DNA from 2 places in the Microbacterium aurugineum genome. Region 1 is predicted to be linked to the other one. Evidence: riboswitches for the same ligand, from Rfam matches in the RefSeq annotation. Region 1 holds a riboswitch; the other holds the start of a gene.
What was found. A riboswitch is a leader RNA that binds a small molecule or an ion and turns the genes downstream of it on or off. The one in region 1 is predicted to bind thiamine pyrophosphate.
Positions count from the first base shown of each region.

Region 2: another riboswitch for thiamine pyrophosphate. It lies ahead of KV397_RS01630 (ECF transporter S component); the one in region 1 lies ahead of thiM (hydroxyethylthiazole kinase).

Region 1 covers NZ_CP078078.1:1,167,333-1,174,721, reverse strand. Annotated here, with positions in the region: gene KV397_RS05730 (bifunctional hydroxymethylpyrimidine kinase/phosphomethylpyrimidine kinase) at 1-1,101, opposite strand, end outside; gene thiM (hydroxyethylthiazole kinase) at 1,098-1,946, opposite strand; TPP riboswitch at 1,937-2,030, opposite strand; gene KV397_RS05720 (NAD-dependent epimerase/dehydratase family protein) at 2,037-2,999, opposite strand; gene pheT (phenylalanine--tRNA ligase subunit beta) at 3,073-5,583, opposite strand; gene pheS (phenylalanine--tRNA ligase subunit alpha) at 5,583-6,623, opposite strand; gene KV397_RS05705 (amino acid ABC transporter permease) at 6,675-7,389, opposite strand, start outside.
Region 2 covers NZ_CP078078.1:339,815-347,203, forward strand. Annotated here, with positions in the region: gene KV397_RS01620 (ABC transporter ATP-binding protein) at 1-1,300, shown strand, start outside; gene KV397_RS01625 (D-alanyl-D-alanine carboxypeptidase) at 1,373-3,211, opposite strand; TPP riboswitch at 3,294-3,405, shown strand; gene KV397_RS01630 (ECF transporter S component) at 3,396-4,049, shown strand; gene KV397_RS01635 (ABC transporter ATP-binding protein) at 4,046-5,503, shown strand; gene KV397_RS01640 (energy-coupling factor transporter transmembrane component T family protein) at 5,500-6,279, shown strand; gene KV397_RS01645 (glutamate decarboxylase) at 6,369-7,389, shown strand, end outside.

The DNA.
Region 1 (7,389 bases):
CCAGTCCCCGACGTCGCGCCCCGAGAGCACGGCGAGCTCGGCCAGGTTCGGGGTCACGAGCGTGGCGCGACGGAGCAGATCCCGCAGTTCCCGCTCCGCATCCGGCTCCAGGAGCCGATCCCCCGAAGTCGCCACCATCACCGGATCGAGGACGACGATCGGCGGACGGGCCCGGTCGAGCCAGGCAGCGACCGTCCGGATGACCTCGGCGTCGGCGAGCATCCCGATCTTCACCGCGTCGATCACGATGTCATCCGACACCGCGTCGAGTTGGGCGCGGAGGAACTCTGCCGGCGGCACGTGCACGCCGCGCACGCCCTGGGTGTTCTGCGCGGTCAGCGCGGTGGGGACAGCCATGCCGTATCCGCCGTTGGCCGCGATCGACTTGATGTCTGCCTGGATCCCTGCGCCACCGGAGGGATCACTCCCGGCGATGCTCAGCACACGCGGAACGGAACCTGCGAGCCACCGTCGCCGGAAAGCACGGGCGGTCGCCGCGGGGTCTTCCGCCGCGCACAGCGCCGAGACCACGGCGATCCCGGCTGCACCGGCATCCCGCAGTGCCTCGGCATCGTCGAGCCCCACGCCGCCGATCGCGACGCACGGGAGCGGACTGCGTGCGACGAAGTCACGGAATCCGTCGACTCCGAGCGGCGCCGGGTGATCCGGTTTCGTCGCGGTGGGACGGATCACGCCGACTCCCAGGTAGTCGACCGTCCCCACCGGCAGGGCGAGCACGGCCTCGAGGTGCGCGGCACTGTTCGCCGTGAGGCCGATCAGCGCATCGGGTCCCAGTACCTCGCGCGCCCGCCGCACGGACGCATCGCCCTGCCCCAGATGCACGCCGTGGACGCGCGCACCCCGTTCGCGGGCGGCGACGGCAGCATCCAACCGGTCGTTCACGACGAGGAGCGCCCGTCCGTCGATCACCTGCGACACCGCGATCAGCTGTTCGACGATCTCGGCCTCCGTCGCGGTCTTGTCCCGCACCTGGACGACGCGCACACCACCCTCCACAGCCTGACGGACGGTCTCGACGACACCACGATCACCGCAGAGCTCGGGATCGGTCACGAGATAGAGCGAGAGATCGACGGTCACCGTGCACCGCTCTCGACGCGAGCCTCGGCGACGAGGTCTTCCGGGCGCAGCGCTGCGAGTGCATCCAGCAGCGAGACCGCGAAACTGCCCGGACCCCGTGCTGTCGTTGCGGCATGCTCGGCGGCGATCGTGTATCCGAGGCTCGCGGCGGCGACCGCCGTGAGCGCATCGTGCCCCGTCACCCTGGCGGCGCCGAGGAGCGCGGCCATGACCGCGCCGAGGGCACAACCGCCACCGGTGACCCTGGTCAGGAGCTCGTGACCGTTCGCGAGTCGCAGGATCCGCTCGCCGTCGGTGAGGAGATCGACCGGCCCCGAGACCGCGACCACGGCACCCGTCCTCGTCGCCAGGGCAGCCGCAGCGTCGGCAGCGGCATCCGTGCTGTCCGTCGCGTCGACACCTCGGCCACCCGCGCTGACTCCGGCGAGGGCGAGGATCTCGGAGGCGTTGCCTCGGATCGCGGTCGGGCGCTGATTGGCCAGGTCATGCGCCAGCGCCGTGCGGATCGGCAGGGTGCCGATCGCGACCGGATCGAGCACCCACGGTGTCCCGGACGCGGTCGCGCCGGCGACGGCTTCGAGGATCGCAGCCCGCTGCTCCGGCGTGGGCGTGCCGAGGTTGATCAGCAGGCCGGAGGCGACCCCGGCGAACAGCTCGGCCTCGCCGACGATGTCGACCATCGCGGGTGCCGCACCGGCGGCGAGCAGCACGTTGGCGGTGAACCCCGTGACGACCGCGTTGGTGATGCAATGCGTCAAGGGCGGAGCCTCACGCACCACCTCCCACAGCGCCGCGGCGGAGCCGACGAGATCGGTGGTGGATTCAGGACGCAGAAGATCGCTCATCGCGACATCCCTTCGCTAGTACGAACTAGATCAGGTTCGACGGGTCTGTTCTCAGCCGCGGATGCGGCACCCCGTGTCACTGCTCGCAGTCTAGCGATCGGCCAGGAGCGCGCGTTCCTCCGCCCGGGTGAGTCCGGCACGTCGCGGCCGATCGACGCCGCGGGCGCGCTCGTCGACGAGGACCCGCCCGATCGTGTCGGCGAGGGCGCGGAGCGAGCCTCCCGACGCACGGAACGCTGCGTTGGACCGCGTCATGAATCCCGTCATCTCCGGCGGCAGCCACAGCGGAAGCGACCGCGGTCCGGCCCAGTGCCCGACCTCCCGAGCGACGAGCCAGTCCTCGTCGGCGACGACCGTGTCACCGGTGTGCCCTGCTGCCGAACGTACCGCCTCCAGCATGTCGGAGAGCGAATGCCTGTCACCGATCGCGTTCACCACCCCGCTCCGAGTCGCCGTCACGATGAACTCGGCCAGGTCGTCGACATCGATCACCTGCGCAGCTCTCCCCTCGAGCGGTGGCAGCAGCACCGGCTCCGCGCCGGCGCGCGTGAACGCCGCCGCCCAGTATCCGAACCTGTCGCTCGGATCTCCGTCCCCGACGATGAGCCCGGGGCGCACGATGAAGGCCCGCGCTCCGAGCGCCGAGACGGCGTCTTCGGCCGCGGCCTTCTGCGCCCCGTATTCGTAGGCGTCTCCGGGACGGGCGGGCGGATGACGGGGAGCTGATTCGTCGGCCCCGACCGTCTCATCATCGGCGTACACCGACATCGAGGACACATAGGTCCACCGTGCCGTGCGCGCACCGAGAGCGTCGACGGCACGAGCGACGTGCGACGCCTGCGAGGAGATGTCGACCACATGGTCCCAGTCGCGCTGCGCGAGTGCGTCGTACGCCTCGGCGGCCTCCCGGTCTCCGGGCACGAGCTCGGCACCCTCGGGCGCCGGTCGCGTTCCGCGGGCGAGACAGGTCACTGCCGCACCGGCATCGACCCATCGACGCGCGATCCGCCCCGAGAGCCAGCCCGTACCGCCGAGGATCAGCACATCCGACATGGCTTCATGTCAGCAGGAATCGACCACCCGCGAAAGAGCTTCCGCTCAGAGCAGATCGCGCCCGGCGCAGTGCTCAGTCGCGCAGCGCCGCCCCGAACCGTTCGGCCGCCACCGCGACGCCCGCGAGCTTGGCCTCGGTGGCCTCCGCAGCGGTGAGGGTGCGGTCGTCGGCGCGGAACCGCAGGGCGAACGTCAGGCTCTTGGAGCCTTCCGGCACCCCCTCCCCGCGATAGTCGTCGACGAGACGCACGGACTCGAGCATCGCACCGGCGCCCTCGGCGAGAGCCGCCTGCACATCCGCGGCGGGCACCTCGGCCGACAGCGTCAACGAGACGTCCTGCGTGGCAGCAGGGAACGTCGACAGCGACGCGGCCACGACACGGCCGCCCGCGAGCGACAGGACGCGGTCGAGGTCCAGCTCGAACACGGTCGCACGGCCGGGGAGGTCGGCGCCCTCCGCCACCGCGGGGTGCAGCTCGCCGACGTAGCCGACCTCTTCCCCGGCGATCCGGAGGGATCCGGTGCGGCCGGGGTGGAGTGCGGCACGCTCGGCCTGCACGACGTCGATCTCGACTCCGGCGGCGGCGGCGATCACACGGACGGCGTCCAGCGCCTCGACCAGACTGGCGGGTTCGGCCGGGCGACCGGGCTGGCGCGGTGACACGTGGCCGGTGAGCAGCGCCGAGACGAACCGGTGCTGCGGCGGGATCGAGGCGTTCAGCGCGGCGAGCGTCTCTTCCGACGGGCGCTCCCCCAGGGGCGGCACATCCTCCGTCCCGTACTCCACACCGGGCTCGGGTAGGAAGACGACGCCGGTCTCGAAGATCGCGAGGTCGGTGAGCCCGCGCGAGATGTTGCGGTGCGCGGTCTGCAGCAGACCGGGGATGAGCGATCGACGCAGGGAGGGCGCCTGACCATCGAGCGGATTCGCCAGGCGGATGCTCGGCAGGTGCTCCCCCGACGCGGAACCGTGCAGGTCGTTCTGCACCTCGGTGGTGAACGGGAACGACGGCGTCTCGACGAGCCCCGCGGCGGCCAGGGCATCGGCCACGCGACGGCGACCCTGCTGATGCGCGGTGAGCCCGCGACCGGACGGCGGCGTCGGCAGCACCGAGGGGATGCGGTCGAGTCCGTGGATGCGCGCGACCTCTTCGGCCAGCGTCCATTTGTCGGTCAGGTCGGGGCGCCAGGTCGGCGGGATCACGGTCCAGCCGGAGCCTGCGTCGGAAGCGGTCACGTCGGCACCGATGGTGGTCAGCGCCCCGGTGATCTCGTCGTCGGTGTAGTCGACGCCGATGAGCCCCTGCACGAAGCCGGCCGGGAGCTCGATCTCTCCGACGAAGACCTCGGCGAACAGGGCGCCGCCCTCCTCGGTGAGTGTGCCACCGGCGAGCTCGACCATGAGATCGGCCGCCCGGCGCGCAGCCACGAACGGGATGAGCGGGTCGACGCCGCGCTCGAAGCGCTTGGATGCCTCGCTGGGCAGCTTGTGACGGCGAGCCGAGCGGGCGATGGTCGTCGGGTCGAAGTGCGCGGCCTCGATGAGCACGTTCCGGGTGGTGTCGCTCATCTCCGTCGTGCCGCCGCCCATCACACCGGCGAGGCCGATCGGACCCGATTCATCGGTGATGAGCAGGTCTTCGACGTGCAGCGAGCGCTCGACGCCATCGAGCGTGGTCATCTTCTCGCCCGGGGTCGCGCGCCGCACCGTGATGCCGCCGGTGAGCTTGTCGAGGTCGTATCCGTGCAGCGGCTGACCGAGTTCGAGCATCACGTAATTGGTGATGTCGATCAGCACGCCCAGCGAGCGCATGCCCGCGAGGCTGAGTCGCGCGACCATCCACGGCGGAGTCGGACGCGTGGGGTCGACCCCACGCACGACGCGGGTCACGAACTCACTTGCACCGACCCGGCCGCGGACGGGAGCGGCGTCGTCGACCACGGTGGTGTGTCCGGTGCCCGGCTGCAACTCGGCGAAGTCGCGCTCGGCGGGATCGCGGAAGTCCGCCCCGGTGGCGTGCGCGTATTCGCGGGCCACACCGCGCAGCGAGAACGCGTAGCCGCGGTCAGGCGTGACGTTGATCTCCACTGCCACGTCGTCGAGACCGAGCAGCGCGATCGCGTCGGTACCGACAGGAGCATCGATGCCGAGATCGGACAGCACGACGATGCCGTTGTGCTCGTCGCCGAGGCCCAGCTCCCGCGCGGACGCGATCATGCCGTCGGAAACGTGACCGTAGGTCTTCCGTGCGGCGATCGGGAACGGACCGGGCAGCACGGCACCGGGCAGCGTCACGACGACCTTGTCACCGGCCACGAAGTTGTGCGCACCACAGACGATGCCGCGGATGCCGCCGTTCGCCTCGCCCACATCCACCTGGCACCAGTTGATGGTCTTGCCGTTGGACTGCGGCTCGGCCTCAAGCGACACGACCTGTCCGACCACCACGGGACCCGTGATGTCGAAGCGGTGCACGTCCTCCTCTTCGAAGCCGACGGTCACCAGCGCGCCGAGGACGTCTTCGGGCGTGGCATCCGCTGCCAGATCGACGTATTCACGCAGCCACGAAAGCGGGACGCGCATCACACCACCATCCCGTACTGCTCGCTGAATCGGACATCACCCTCGGCCATGTCGCGCATGTCCTGGACGTCACTGCGGAACATCAGGCCCCGCTCGATGCCCATGCCGAACGCGAAGCCGCTGTACTCCTCCGGATCGATCCCGGCCGCGCGCAGCACGTTCGGGTTGACCATGCCGCAGCCGCCCCACTCGATCCAGCGCGCGCCGCCCTTGAAGGTCGGGTGCCACAGGTCGAGCTCGGCGGAGGGCTCGGTGAAGGGGAAGTAGTTGGTACGGAAACGCGTCTTGGCCTCGGGGCCGAAGAGCAGCCTCGCGAAGTGGTCGAGCGTGCCCTTGAGGTGCGCCATCGTGATGCCCTTGTCGATCACGAGGCCCTCGAACTGGGTGAACACGGGCAGGTGCGTGGCGTCGAACTCATCGGTCCGGTACACCCGCCCGGGGCACAGCACGTAGATCGGCACCTCGCGGTCGAGCATCGAGCGCACCTGCACGGGACTCGTGTGGGTGCGCATCACGAGATGGCGCGATGTCGGGTCCACGTAGAACGTGTCCTGCTCCTGACGCGCGGGGTGATCGACGTCGAAGTTCAGGGCGTCGAAGTTGAACCACTCGTGCTCGAGCTCCGGTCCCTCCGCGATCTCCCAGCCCATTCCGACGAAGATGTCGCAGACCTGGTCCTGGAGGAGCGTGAGCGGGTGCCGGGCACCGACGCGGGTGCGAGACGGCACGGCCGTGATGTCGATGCGCTCGGCCTCGAGTCGCGCAGCGACCTCCGCCTCGGCGAGCTCGGCCTCCTTGGCGGCGAGCGCCTTCGTCACCTGCCCGCGCCCCTGCCCCACGAGCTTGCCGAACGCGGCCTTATTCTCGGGGGCGACCTGTCGCATGGAGGCGTTCAGGACGGCAAGCGGCGATCCGTCGGCAACGTGTGCGGCGCGGGCCGCCTTCAGCTCGGCGGTGTCGGCGGCTGCGGCGATGGCCGCGAGGGCATCGGCGACCGCGGCTTCGACCGCTTCCGGGGTGATTTCAGGAGACTCTGACACGAGAGTCGAGTCTACCGGCGCGTCGCCCCACCGACCGACGGCGCAACCGGATCAGATGCCCTGAGGCGGTGGTCCGCCGAACCCGCCCCCACCGCGCTGCAGCGTGATCAGCTCGGTATCGGTGCCGTCCTGGTGCGGACGCGGATCCACGCCGCCGGCCGGAACGCCGTCGTGCCCACGCGGCGAGCGTCGGGTGCGGATCTCCAGCCACTTGGCGATCCCGGAGAGGATCAGGCACATGATGATGTAGATGCCGCCGATGACGAACGCCGACTGCAGCACGGGGCGTCCCTGCTGAGACGTGAGCTGCTTCGCGAAGTAGAGGAGTTCGGGGTACGTGATGATGAAACCGAGCGCGGTGTCCTTCATCGTCACGACCAGCTGGGCCACGATCACGGGGAGCATCGCCCGGATCGCCTGTGGCAGCAGGATCAGGCGCATCACGCCGCTCTTGCGCAGACCGATCGCGTAGCCGGCCTCCTTCTGCCCTCGGGGCAGGGATTCGACGCCGGCGCGGAGCACCTCGGCGAGGACGGATCCGTTGTACGCCATGAGCGCGATGACGACGGCCCAGTACGGGTCCATCTTGACGCCTGCGACGGGCAGACCGTAGTAGAGCAGCATCATGAAGACGAGGACCGGCACGGCTCGGAAGATCTCGGTGATCGCCGTGACGGGGACACGCACCCAGGCATGATCGGACATCCGACCGATGGCGAGCACGAATCCCAGCGCGATGGCGAGGATCGCTGCGAGCCCGAACGCC
Region 2 (7,389 bases), 830 kb from region 1:
GGTGAAGGTCTTCGGACGTGAGAAAGACGCGCTCGACAAGTTCCAGGCCGAGAACGAAGAGCTGTTCCAGGCCAGCTTCAAGGCGCAGTTCCTGTCCGGCATCATCATGCCGGCGATGATGTTCGTCGGAAACCTCAGCTACGTGGGCATCGCGGTGCTCGGTGGTCTGATGGTCGCGAACGGACAGCTCCGTCTCGGCGATGTGCAGGCGTTCATCCAGTACTCGCAGCAGTTCACGCAGCCGCTCTCCGAGCTCGGCGGCATGGCTGCGGTGGTCCAGTCGGGTACGGCGTCGGCGGAGCGCGTGTTCCAGCTCCTCGATGCGGACGAGCAGGAGGCGGACGATGCCGATGCTCCGGAGCTCGTCGAGGGCAAGGGCGTCATCGAGTTCGAGAACGTCGCATTCTCGTACACGCCGGATCGTCCGCTGATCAAAGACCTGTCGTTCCGGGTGGAGCCGGGGCAGACCGTCGCGATCGTGGGGCCGACCGGAGCGGGGAAGACGACTCTGGTCAACCTGATCATGCGCTTCTACGAGCTCAGCGGCGGACGCATCATGCTCGACGGTCAGGACATCGCCGAGGTGACCCGGGATGAGCTGCGGTCGCGCACCGGCATGGTGCTGCAGGATCCGTGGCTGTTCGCGGGGAGCATCCGCGAGAACATCCGCTACGGCCGCTCCACCGCGACCGACGACGAGGTCCTCGCCGCGGCGAAGGCGACCTACGTCGACCGCTTCGTCCACGCCCTCCCCGAGGGCTACGACACGGTGCTCGACGAGGATGCCGCGAACGTCTCCGCGGGCGAGCGTCAGCTCATCACCATCGCGCGCGCGTTCGTCGCACAGCCGTCGATCCTCATCCTCGATGAGGCCACGTCGGCCGTCGACACCCGCACCGAGTTGTTGCTGCAGCACGCGATGGCCGCCCTTCGCAAGGGACGTACGTCCTTCGTGATCGCGCACCGTCTGTCGACCATTCGCGATGCCGACCTCATCCTCGTGATGGAGCACGGCGACATCGTGGAGAAGGGCACGCACGACGAGCTGATCGCCGCGCAGGGAGCCTACTGGCGCCTGTACCAGTCGCAGTTCGAGCAGGCGGCCACAGACATCGACGCCGAAGAGGCCCTCACCGGCTCGACGCCCGTCGTGGTCACCGGTGACGCGGACGAGGAGAGCGTGCACGCGGCTGCGGCCGTCGCCGGCGCGTCGGTGGGGGCGCAGGTTCCTGCCGCCGAGACGGCTGCTGCCCAGGCGCTTCTCGAGGAGGGGGCCGACGGCTCCGCCTCTCGCGACTGAGCGGCATCACGCAGACGCCCCATCCTGCTCACGCGGGATGGGGCGTCGTGCTGTACTCGGCCGAGCGAAGTGTCAGGACCCGTCGTCTGTGATCCCGAGCAGTTCCAGGGGGTGGGTCAGGCGCCACCACGGGCTCGGCCCTTCGACGTCATCGGCCAGGACCAGGGGAACCGTCACGGTGTTGAGTGGTCCGGCCGCGGTCAAGGTGCCCACGGTGGCGTCCTCGTCCCGCTTTTCGCCGAGATCGAAGGCCGTGGTCGCAGTGGCGACAGCACCGTTCCACAGCACGACATCGGCATCGGATTCGGTGACCACGTCGACCTTCTCGCCCCAGTCGGTCGTGACCTGTCCGACGACCGTGCCCTTCGCGACCGCTGCCTCCTGTGCATCCAGGGCGGCCTCCGTCTCGGCGAACAGCGAACGGGTGAGAGCGAGGCGCTCGTCGTCGCCCGCCTGATTCAGCGCCGCCGCGAACAGGTGCACCGTGGTGTCCCCGATCGTCAGGTCTTTCGCCGTCAGCAGGTTCCAGCCGACCAGCGTGCCGGTCTTGATGCCGACGACGCCCGGATCGGCGAGCATCCCGTTGGTGTTGACGACCGTGCCCGCACCCGGGAGGTCCACTGACCGGGTGCCGACGATCTCCGCGAACACGGGGTTCTGCATGGCCAGCTCGCCGAGCTTGATCAGGGCCGCAGGGGTCGCCACATTGCGCTCGTCGAACCCGGAGGGGGTGACCACCGTGATGTCGGTGAGCGCACGATCGCGCAGCCACACCTCGGCGGCGGCCGCGAACTCCTGGTCCGAGCCCCAGATCTCGGAGGCCAGCCGGTCGATGTAGTTGTTCGCCGACCCGAGGAGGGTGCCCTGGAGCATCTGGTACTCGGTGAGGACGCCGTCGACGGGGACATCCAGTGCGGACTGATCGCTGCGCCGGTAGTTCCAGTAGTCCACGCTGTCGCGGTAACTGAAGCCGAACTCCGGCCCCTGCTCGCCGAGGGCGAGGGGCATGCGGTCGAGAACCATCAAGCTGCTCACGACCTTGGTGATGCTCGCGATGCTCACCGGATCGGTGATCGACGCCGCGGTGGTGAGCCCGGCGATGCCGACGGACGCGCTGCCCTCACTCGGCCAGGTGATCGTCGCGGCGGGAGCGGGAACCGTGTCGAACTCGACGGACTGCGCCGTCGGCGGCACCTCGTGCAGCGGCCAGAGCAACGTCGTGCCCGCATAGCCGGCGACCAGCGCGGTGAGCGCGACGAGCGGCACCAGGATTCCCGGGCGAGCGATGGCCGGCCGCAAGCGAGCCCCACGGAGGAGCCCGCCGTTCTGTTCGGTTTCCGGGGTCTGCTCGAACGTCGCCGTGGCCGTGTGCGCACCGACGGCGGCGGCATCGACCCAGGTCAGTGCGGTCGCGCCCGTCGTGCCGTCGGCCCACTGCACGGCCGCGCCGTCGACGAGCGCCTCGGCCTCATCGGGCTCCTGCGCCTCCTCACCCTCGCCGCGTCGGCGGGGGTGGAAGGGCGGCTTCGTGAGTGGCGGAGTCGCGGGACCATCCGCCGGTTCCGGGTCGTGCACGGGCTCCGGGTCGAGCACGGGCTCCGGATCGGACGCCGACGCGGGGTCGTCCGACGAAGCCGTGCCGCGACGTCGTGCGGGCGTCCGGTCGACCGTGAACAGCGCGCCGATCGCGGCGGCGTCGACCGGGACAGCGGAGACGACGGAGGGATCCGACGGGGGCGTGTCGCCGGCGAAGAGTCGATCGGCGGCGAAGGGTGCGGCGCTCTCCGATGCGGGGGCGGCGGGGTCCGACGCGATCGCCAGGTCGTCCACGGGCCCGGAGGGGGCGGCCGTCCGCGAGCCGTCGTCGCTGACGACGCCCGTCGCCTCGTCGGCGGGATCTGAAGCGGTCACTCGTTTACGGTACCCAATCCCCGGCGTGTTCCGCGGCGCGAAGCCCTGTCGCCACGCCGGTGTCGCCACCGGGTAAGATCATCAGCACAACCACGGGAGTCCGGCGAGCCGGGCTGAGAGGGAGCGAATCGCGCTTCGACCGTCGAACCTGATCTGGGTCATGCCAGCGCAGGGAGGAGTTCAGATGAGTACGTCCACGTCCGCATCCGCGAAGCAGGCATCCGCCGCGAACGGTCTGCGACCCACGTCGATCTGGCGCTGGCGCGTCGTCGACATCGTCGTCGCCGCCGTCCTCGGCGTCGCGATCGGCCTCGTCTTCTGGGGCTGGAACACCATCGGGTACGCCTGGTTCGGCGCCGCTGACGCCCTGACGCCGGGTCTCGGCGGCATCGCCGTCGGCATCTGGCTGCTCGGCGGCGTCGTCGGCGGCCTCGTGATCCGCAAGCCGGGCGCCGCGCTGGTGGTCGAGCTGGTCGCGGCGATCGTGTCGATGCTGATCGGCAACGTGTGGGGCGTCTCGACCGTACTGTCCGGCATCGTGCAGGGCCTCGGTGCGGAGATCATCTTCGCGCTCTTCTTCTATCGTCGTTTCGGCATCGTGGTCGCCGCGCTCGCGGGTGTCGGCGCAGCGGTCGCCGCCTGGGTGTTCGAGCTGTTCTACGGCAGCTCGCCGAACATCCTGAAGTCGCTCGAGTTCAACACCATCTATCTGGTCAGCGTCGTCATCTCGGGCGCGATCCTCGCGGGCGTGGTCGGGTGGCTGCTCGTGCGCGCCCTCGCCGTCACCGGCGCACTCAACCGCTTCGCCGTCGGGCGAGAGCACGTGCGCGAGGTCTGAGCGTGAGCTTCGCCGCCCCGGCCCGCGTGCAGGCTGCGGGCTGGGGCTGGCGGTATGCCGGTCGAAAGCGCCCCGCCGTCGCCGACGTCTCGTTCACGATCGAACCGGGCGAGCGGGTGCTGCTTCTCGGCGCATCGGGCGCGGGCAAGTCGACTCTGCTCGCCGGTCTCGCCGGCGTCCTGGGCGGCGATGACGAGGGGGAGCGCACCGGTGCCCTGCGCATCGACGGCGCGTCCCCGGAATCGCGGCACGGTCGTGTGGGGCTCGTCCTCCAGGACCCCGATGCCGGAATCGTGCTGTCGAAAGTCGGCGATGATGTGGCGTTCGGCTGCGAGAATCTCGGTGTCGCGGCATCCGAGATCCCGGACCGAGTCGCGGAGGCTCTCGACGCCGTGGGCCTCGACGTCTCGCCGCAGCGTCCCACGAAGGCGCTCTCGGGCGGCCAGAAGCAGCGACTGGTGCTGGCCGGCGTGCTCGCGATGCGTCCGGGCCTGCTGCTGCTCGACGAGCCGACCGCGAACCTCGACCCCGAGGGCGTGCGCGAGGTGCGGGCGAGCGTCGAGCGGGCCGTGGTCTCCTCGGGTGCGACACTGATCGTCGTCGAGCATCGCACGCCGGTCTGGGTCGATCTGATGACGCGTGTGATCGTGCTGGCGGCCGACGGCGGGCTGCTCGCGGACGGACCGCCCGAGCACGTGTTCGCGGTCCACGGCGATGTGCTCGCCGATGCGGGGGTGTGGGTGCCCGAGCGGGGCGTCGACCTGCCCGTGCTGGAGCGGGTGACGGCAGCCGATGCGCTCTCCGCCTCCGGGCTCGCGATTGCGAGGGAAGCGGGCGTCGTCGTGCAGGCGGGACTCGACCTGCACGTACCGCGGGCGAACGCGACCGTGATCACCGGGCCCAACGGGGCGGGCAAATCGACCCTTGCGCTCACGCTCGCCGGACTCATCCCCGAAGAGGCAGGAGAGGTGCGGTCGGCACCCGAGTTGGCGGGGCGCAAAGGCACCCGCCCGATCCGGTGGACGTCGCGCGAGTTGCTCACGCGCATCGGCATGGTCTTCCAGGAGCCGGAGCACCAGTTCCTCACCCAGACGCTGCGTGACGAGCTCGCTGTCGGGCCGCGCGCGCTCGGCTGGGACCGTGCGAGGACGGACGCCGTGGTCGACGATCTCCTCGAGCGACTCGGCCTCGCGCCACTCGCGCTGGCCAACCCGTTCACGCTCTCCGGCGGCCAGAAGCGGCGGCTGTCCGTCGCGACAGCGTTGGCGGGTGCACCGGAAGTGATCGTGCTCGACGAGCCGACGTTCGGTCAGGACCGGCGTGGATGGATCTCCCTCGTCGCGCTCCTGCAGGAGGAGATCACGCGTGGACGGTCGATCATCGCGGTGACGCACGACGATGCCGTGGTCCGACATCTGGGTGGTCATCGCATCGAGTTGGGGGCGGCAGCGTGACGGCGATCGAGACCGCACGGCCGGTATGGCTCGACGGGGTGAACCCGGTGACGAAGCTGGTGCTCGCCGTGCTGCTGTCGGTGCCGTTGTTCGCGTCCATCGACATCACGAGCGCGCTGGCCGCGATCGTCCTGCAGCTGCTGTGCCTGCCGCTGACCGGACTGCGTCCCTCGACGGTCCTGAGGAGGCTGCTCCCGATCATGATCTTCGCGCCGATCGCCGGCGTGAGCATGCTGCTGTACGCCGAACCGGCCGGACGGATCTACTGGACCTTCGGGTTCGCGACGATCAGCGAGGACTCCATCACCCTCGCGATCGCGGTGAGCCTGCGCGTGGTCGCGCTCGGGCTGCCCACGATCCTGCTCTTCGGCGGCACCGACCCGACCGAACTCGCCGATGCGCTGGCCCAGGTCGCCAAGCTCCCGAGTCGCTTCGTGCTGGGCATCCTGGCCGGTACGCGGATGCTGGGCCTGTTCCTGGATGACTGGCGCACCATGAGCCTGGCTCGTCGTGCGCGCGGTGTGGGGGACCGGGGCGTGCTCCGACGGTTCTTTTCCATGGCCTTCGTGCTGCTCGTGTTCGCCGTGAGGCGCGGCTCCAAACTGGCGCTCGCGATGGAAGCGCGCGGATTCGGCTCGGACATCCCCCGTACCTGGTCGCGTCCGTCGCGGCTGCACCCGAGAGATGCGGTGGCGCTGGTCGGCGGCATCGCGATCATGGCGCTCGCGCTCGCCGCTGCTGTCGTCGTGGGGACGTTCCGCTTCGTGTGGAGCTAGGGTCTGTCGCGAACCGGTCGATACGTCGGCGCGATCTCGCTACGGTGGGCGGCAAGGCCGCAAGGACGCCTCCACCGAAAGGTTCTCGCATGAGCAGTTCGCCCTCCTCCGACTACGAGCCGATGTTCACGCGCCCGGGGGAGGCGTCGGTCGCCCCGCGCCATCTGATCCCGCCCCAGGGTTCGCTCCCTGCCACGGCGAGGCAGATCGTCGAGGACGAGACGATCCTCGACGGCAACGCGCGCCTCAACCTGGCGACGTTCGTCAGCACGTGGATGGATGACGACGCCAAGCAGGTGTACACCTCGTCTTTCGACAAGAACATGATCGACAAGGACGAGTACCCGCAGACGGCGGCGATCGAGGACAACTGCTGGCACATGCTGGCGAACCTCTGGAACGCGCCGGACGCCTCGGGTGCCATCGGTACCTCGACGGTCGGTTCGTCCGAGGCGTGCATGCTGGGCGGCCTCGCCTTCAAGCGTCGCTGGCAGCAGGCGCGACGTGCCGCGGGAAAGGACACGTCGACGCCGAACCTGGTGATGTCGTCCGCCGTGCAGGTGTGCTGGGAGAAGTTCTGCAACTACTTCGACGTCGAGCCGCGCTACGTCCCCATCTCCGAGGAGCACAAGACGCTCGACGGTCACGACCTGGCGACGTACGTCGATGAGAACACGATCGGCGTCGTCGCGATCATGGGCGTCACCTATACCGGGATGTACGAGCCGGTGGCGGCGATCGCTGCGGCGCTCGACGAGATCCAGAAGGACACCGGGCTCGACATCCCCATCCACGTCGACGGTGCCTCCGGGGCGATGATCGCGCCGTTCCTGCAACCCGATCTCGTGTGGGACTTCCGTCTCGAGCGCGTGCACTCGATCAGTACGTCCGGCCACAAGTACGGTCTCGTGTACCCGGGTCTCGGATGGGTGGTCTGGCGCGAGGAGAAGTGGCTGCCGGAGGATCTCGTGTTCAAGGTCAGTTACCTCGGTGGCGAGATGCCCACGTTCGCGCTGAACTTCTCGCGTCCGGGGGCGCAGGTGCTGTTGCAGTACTACCTGTTCCTCCGGCTGGGGTTCGAGGGCTACCGTGCCGTGCAGCAGGAGTCGC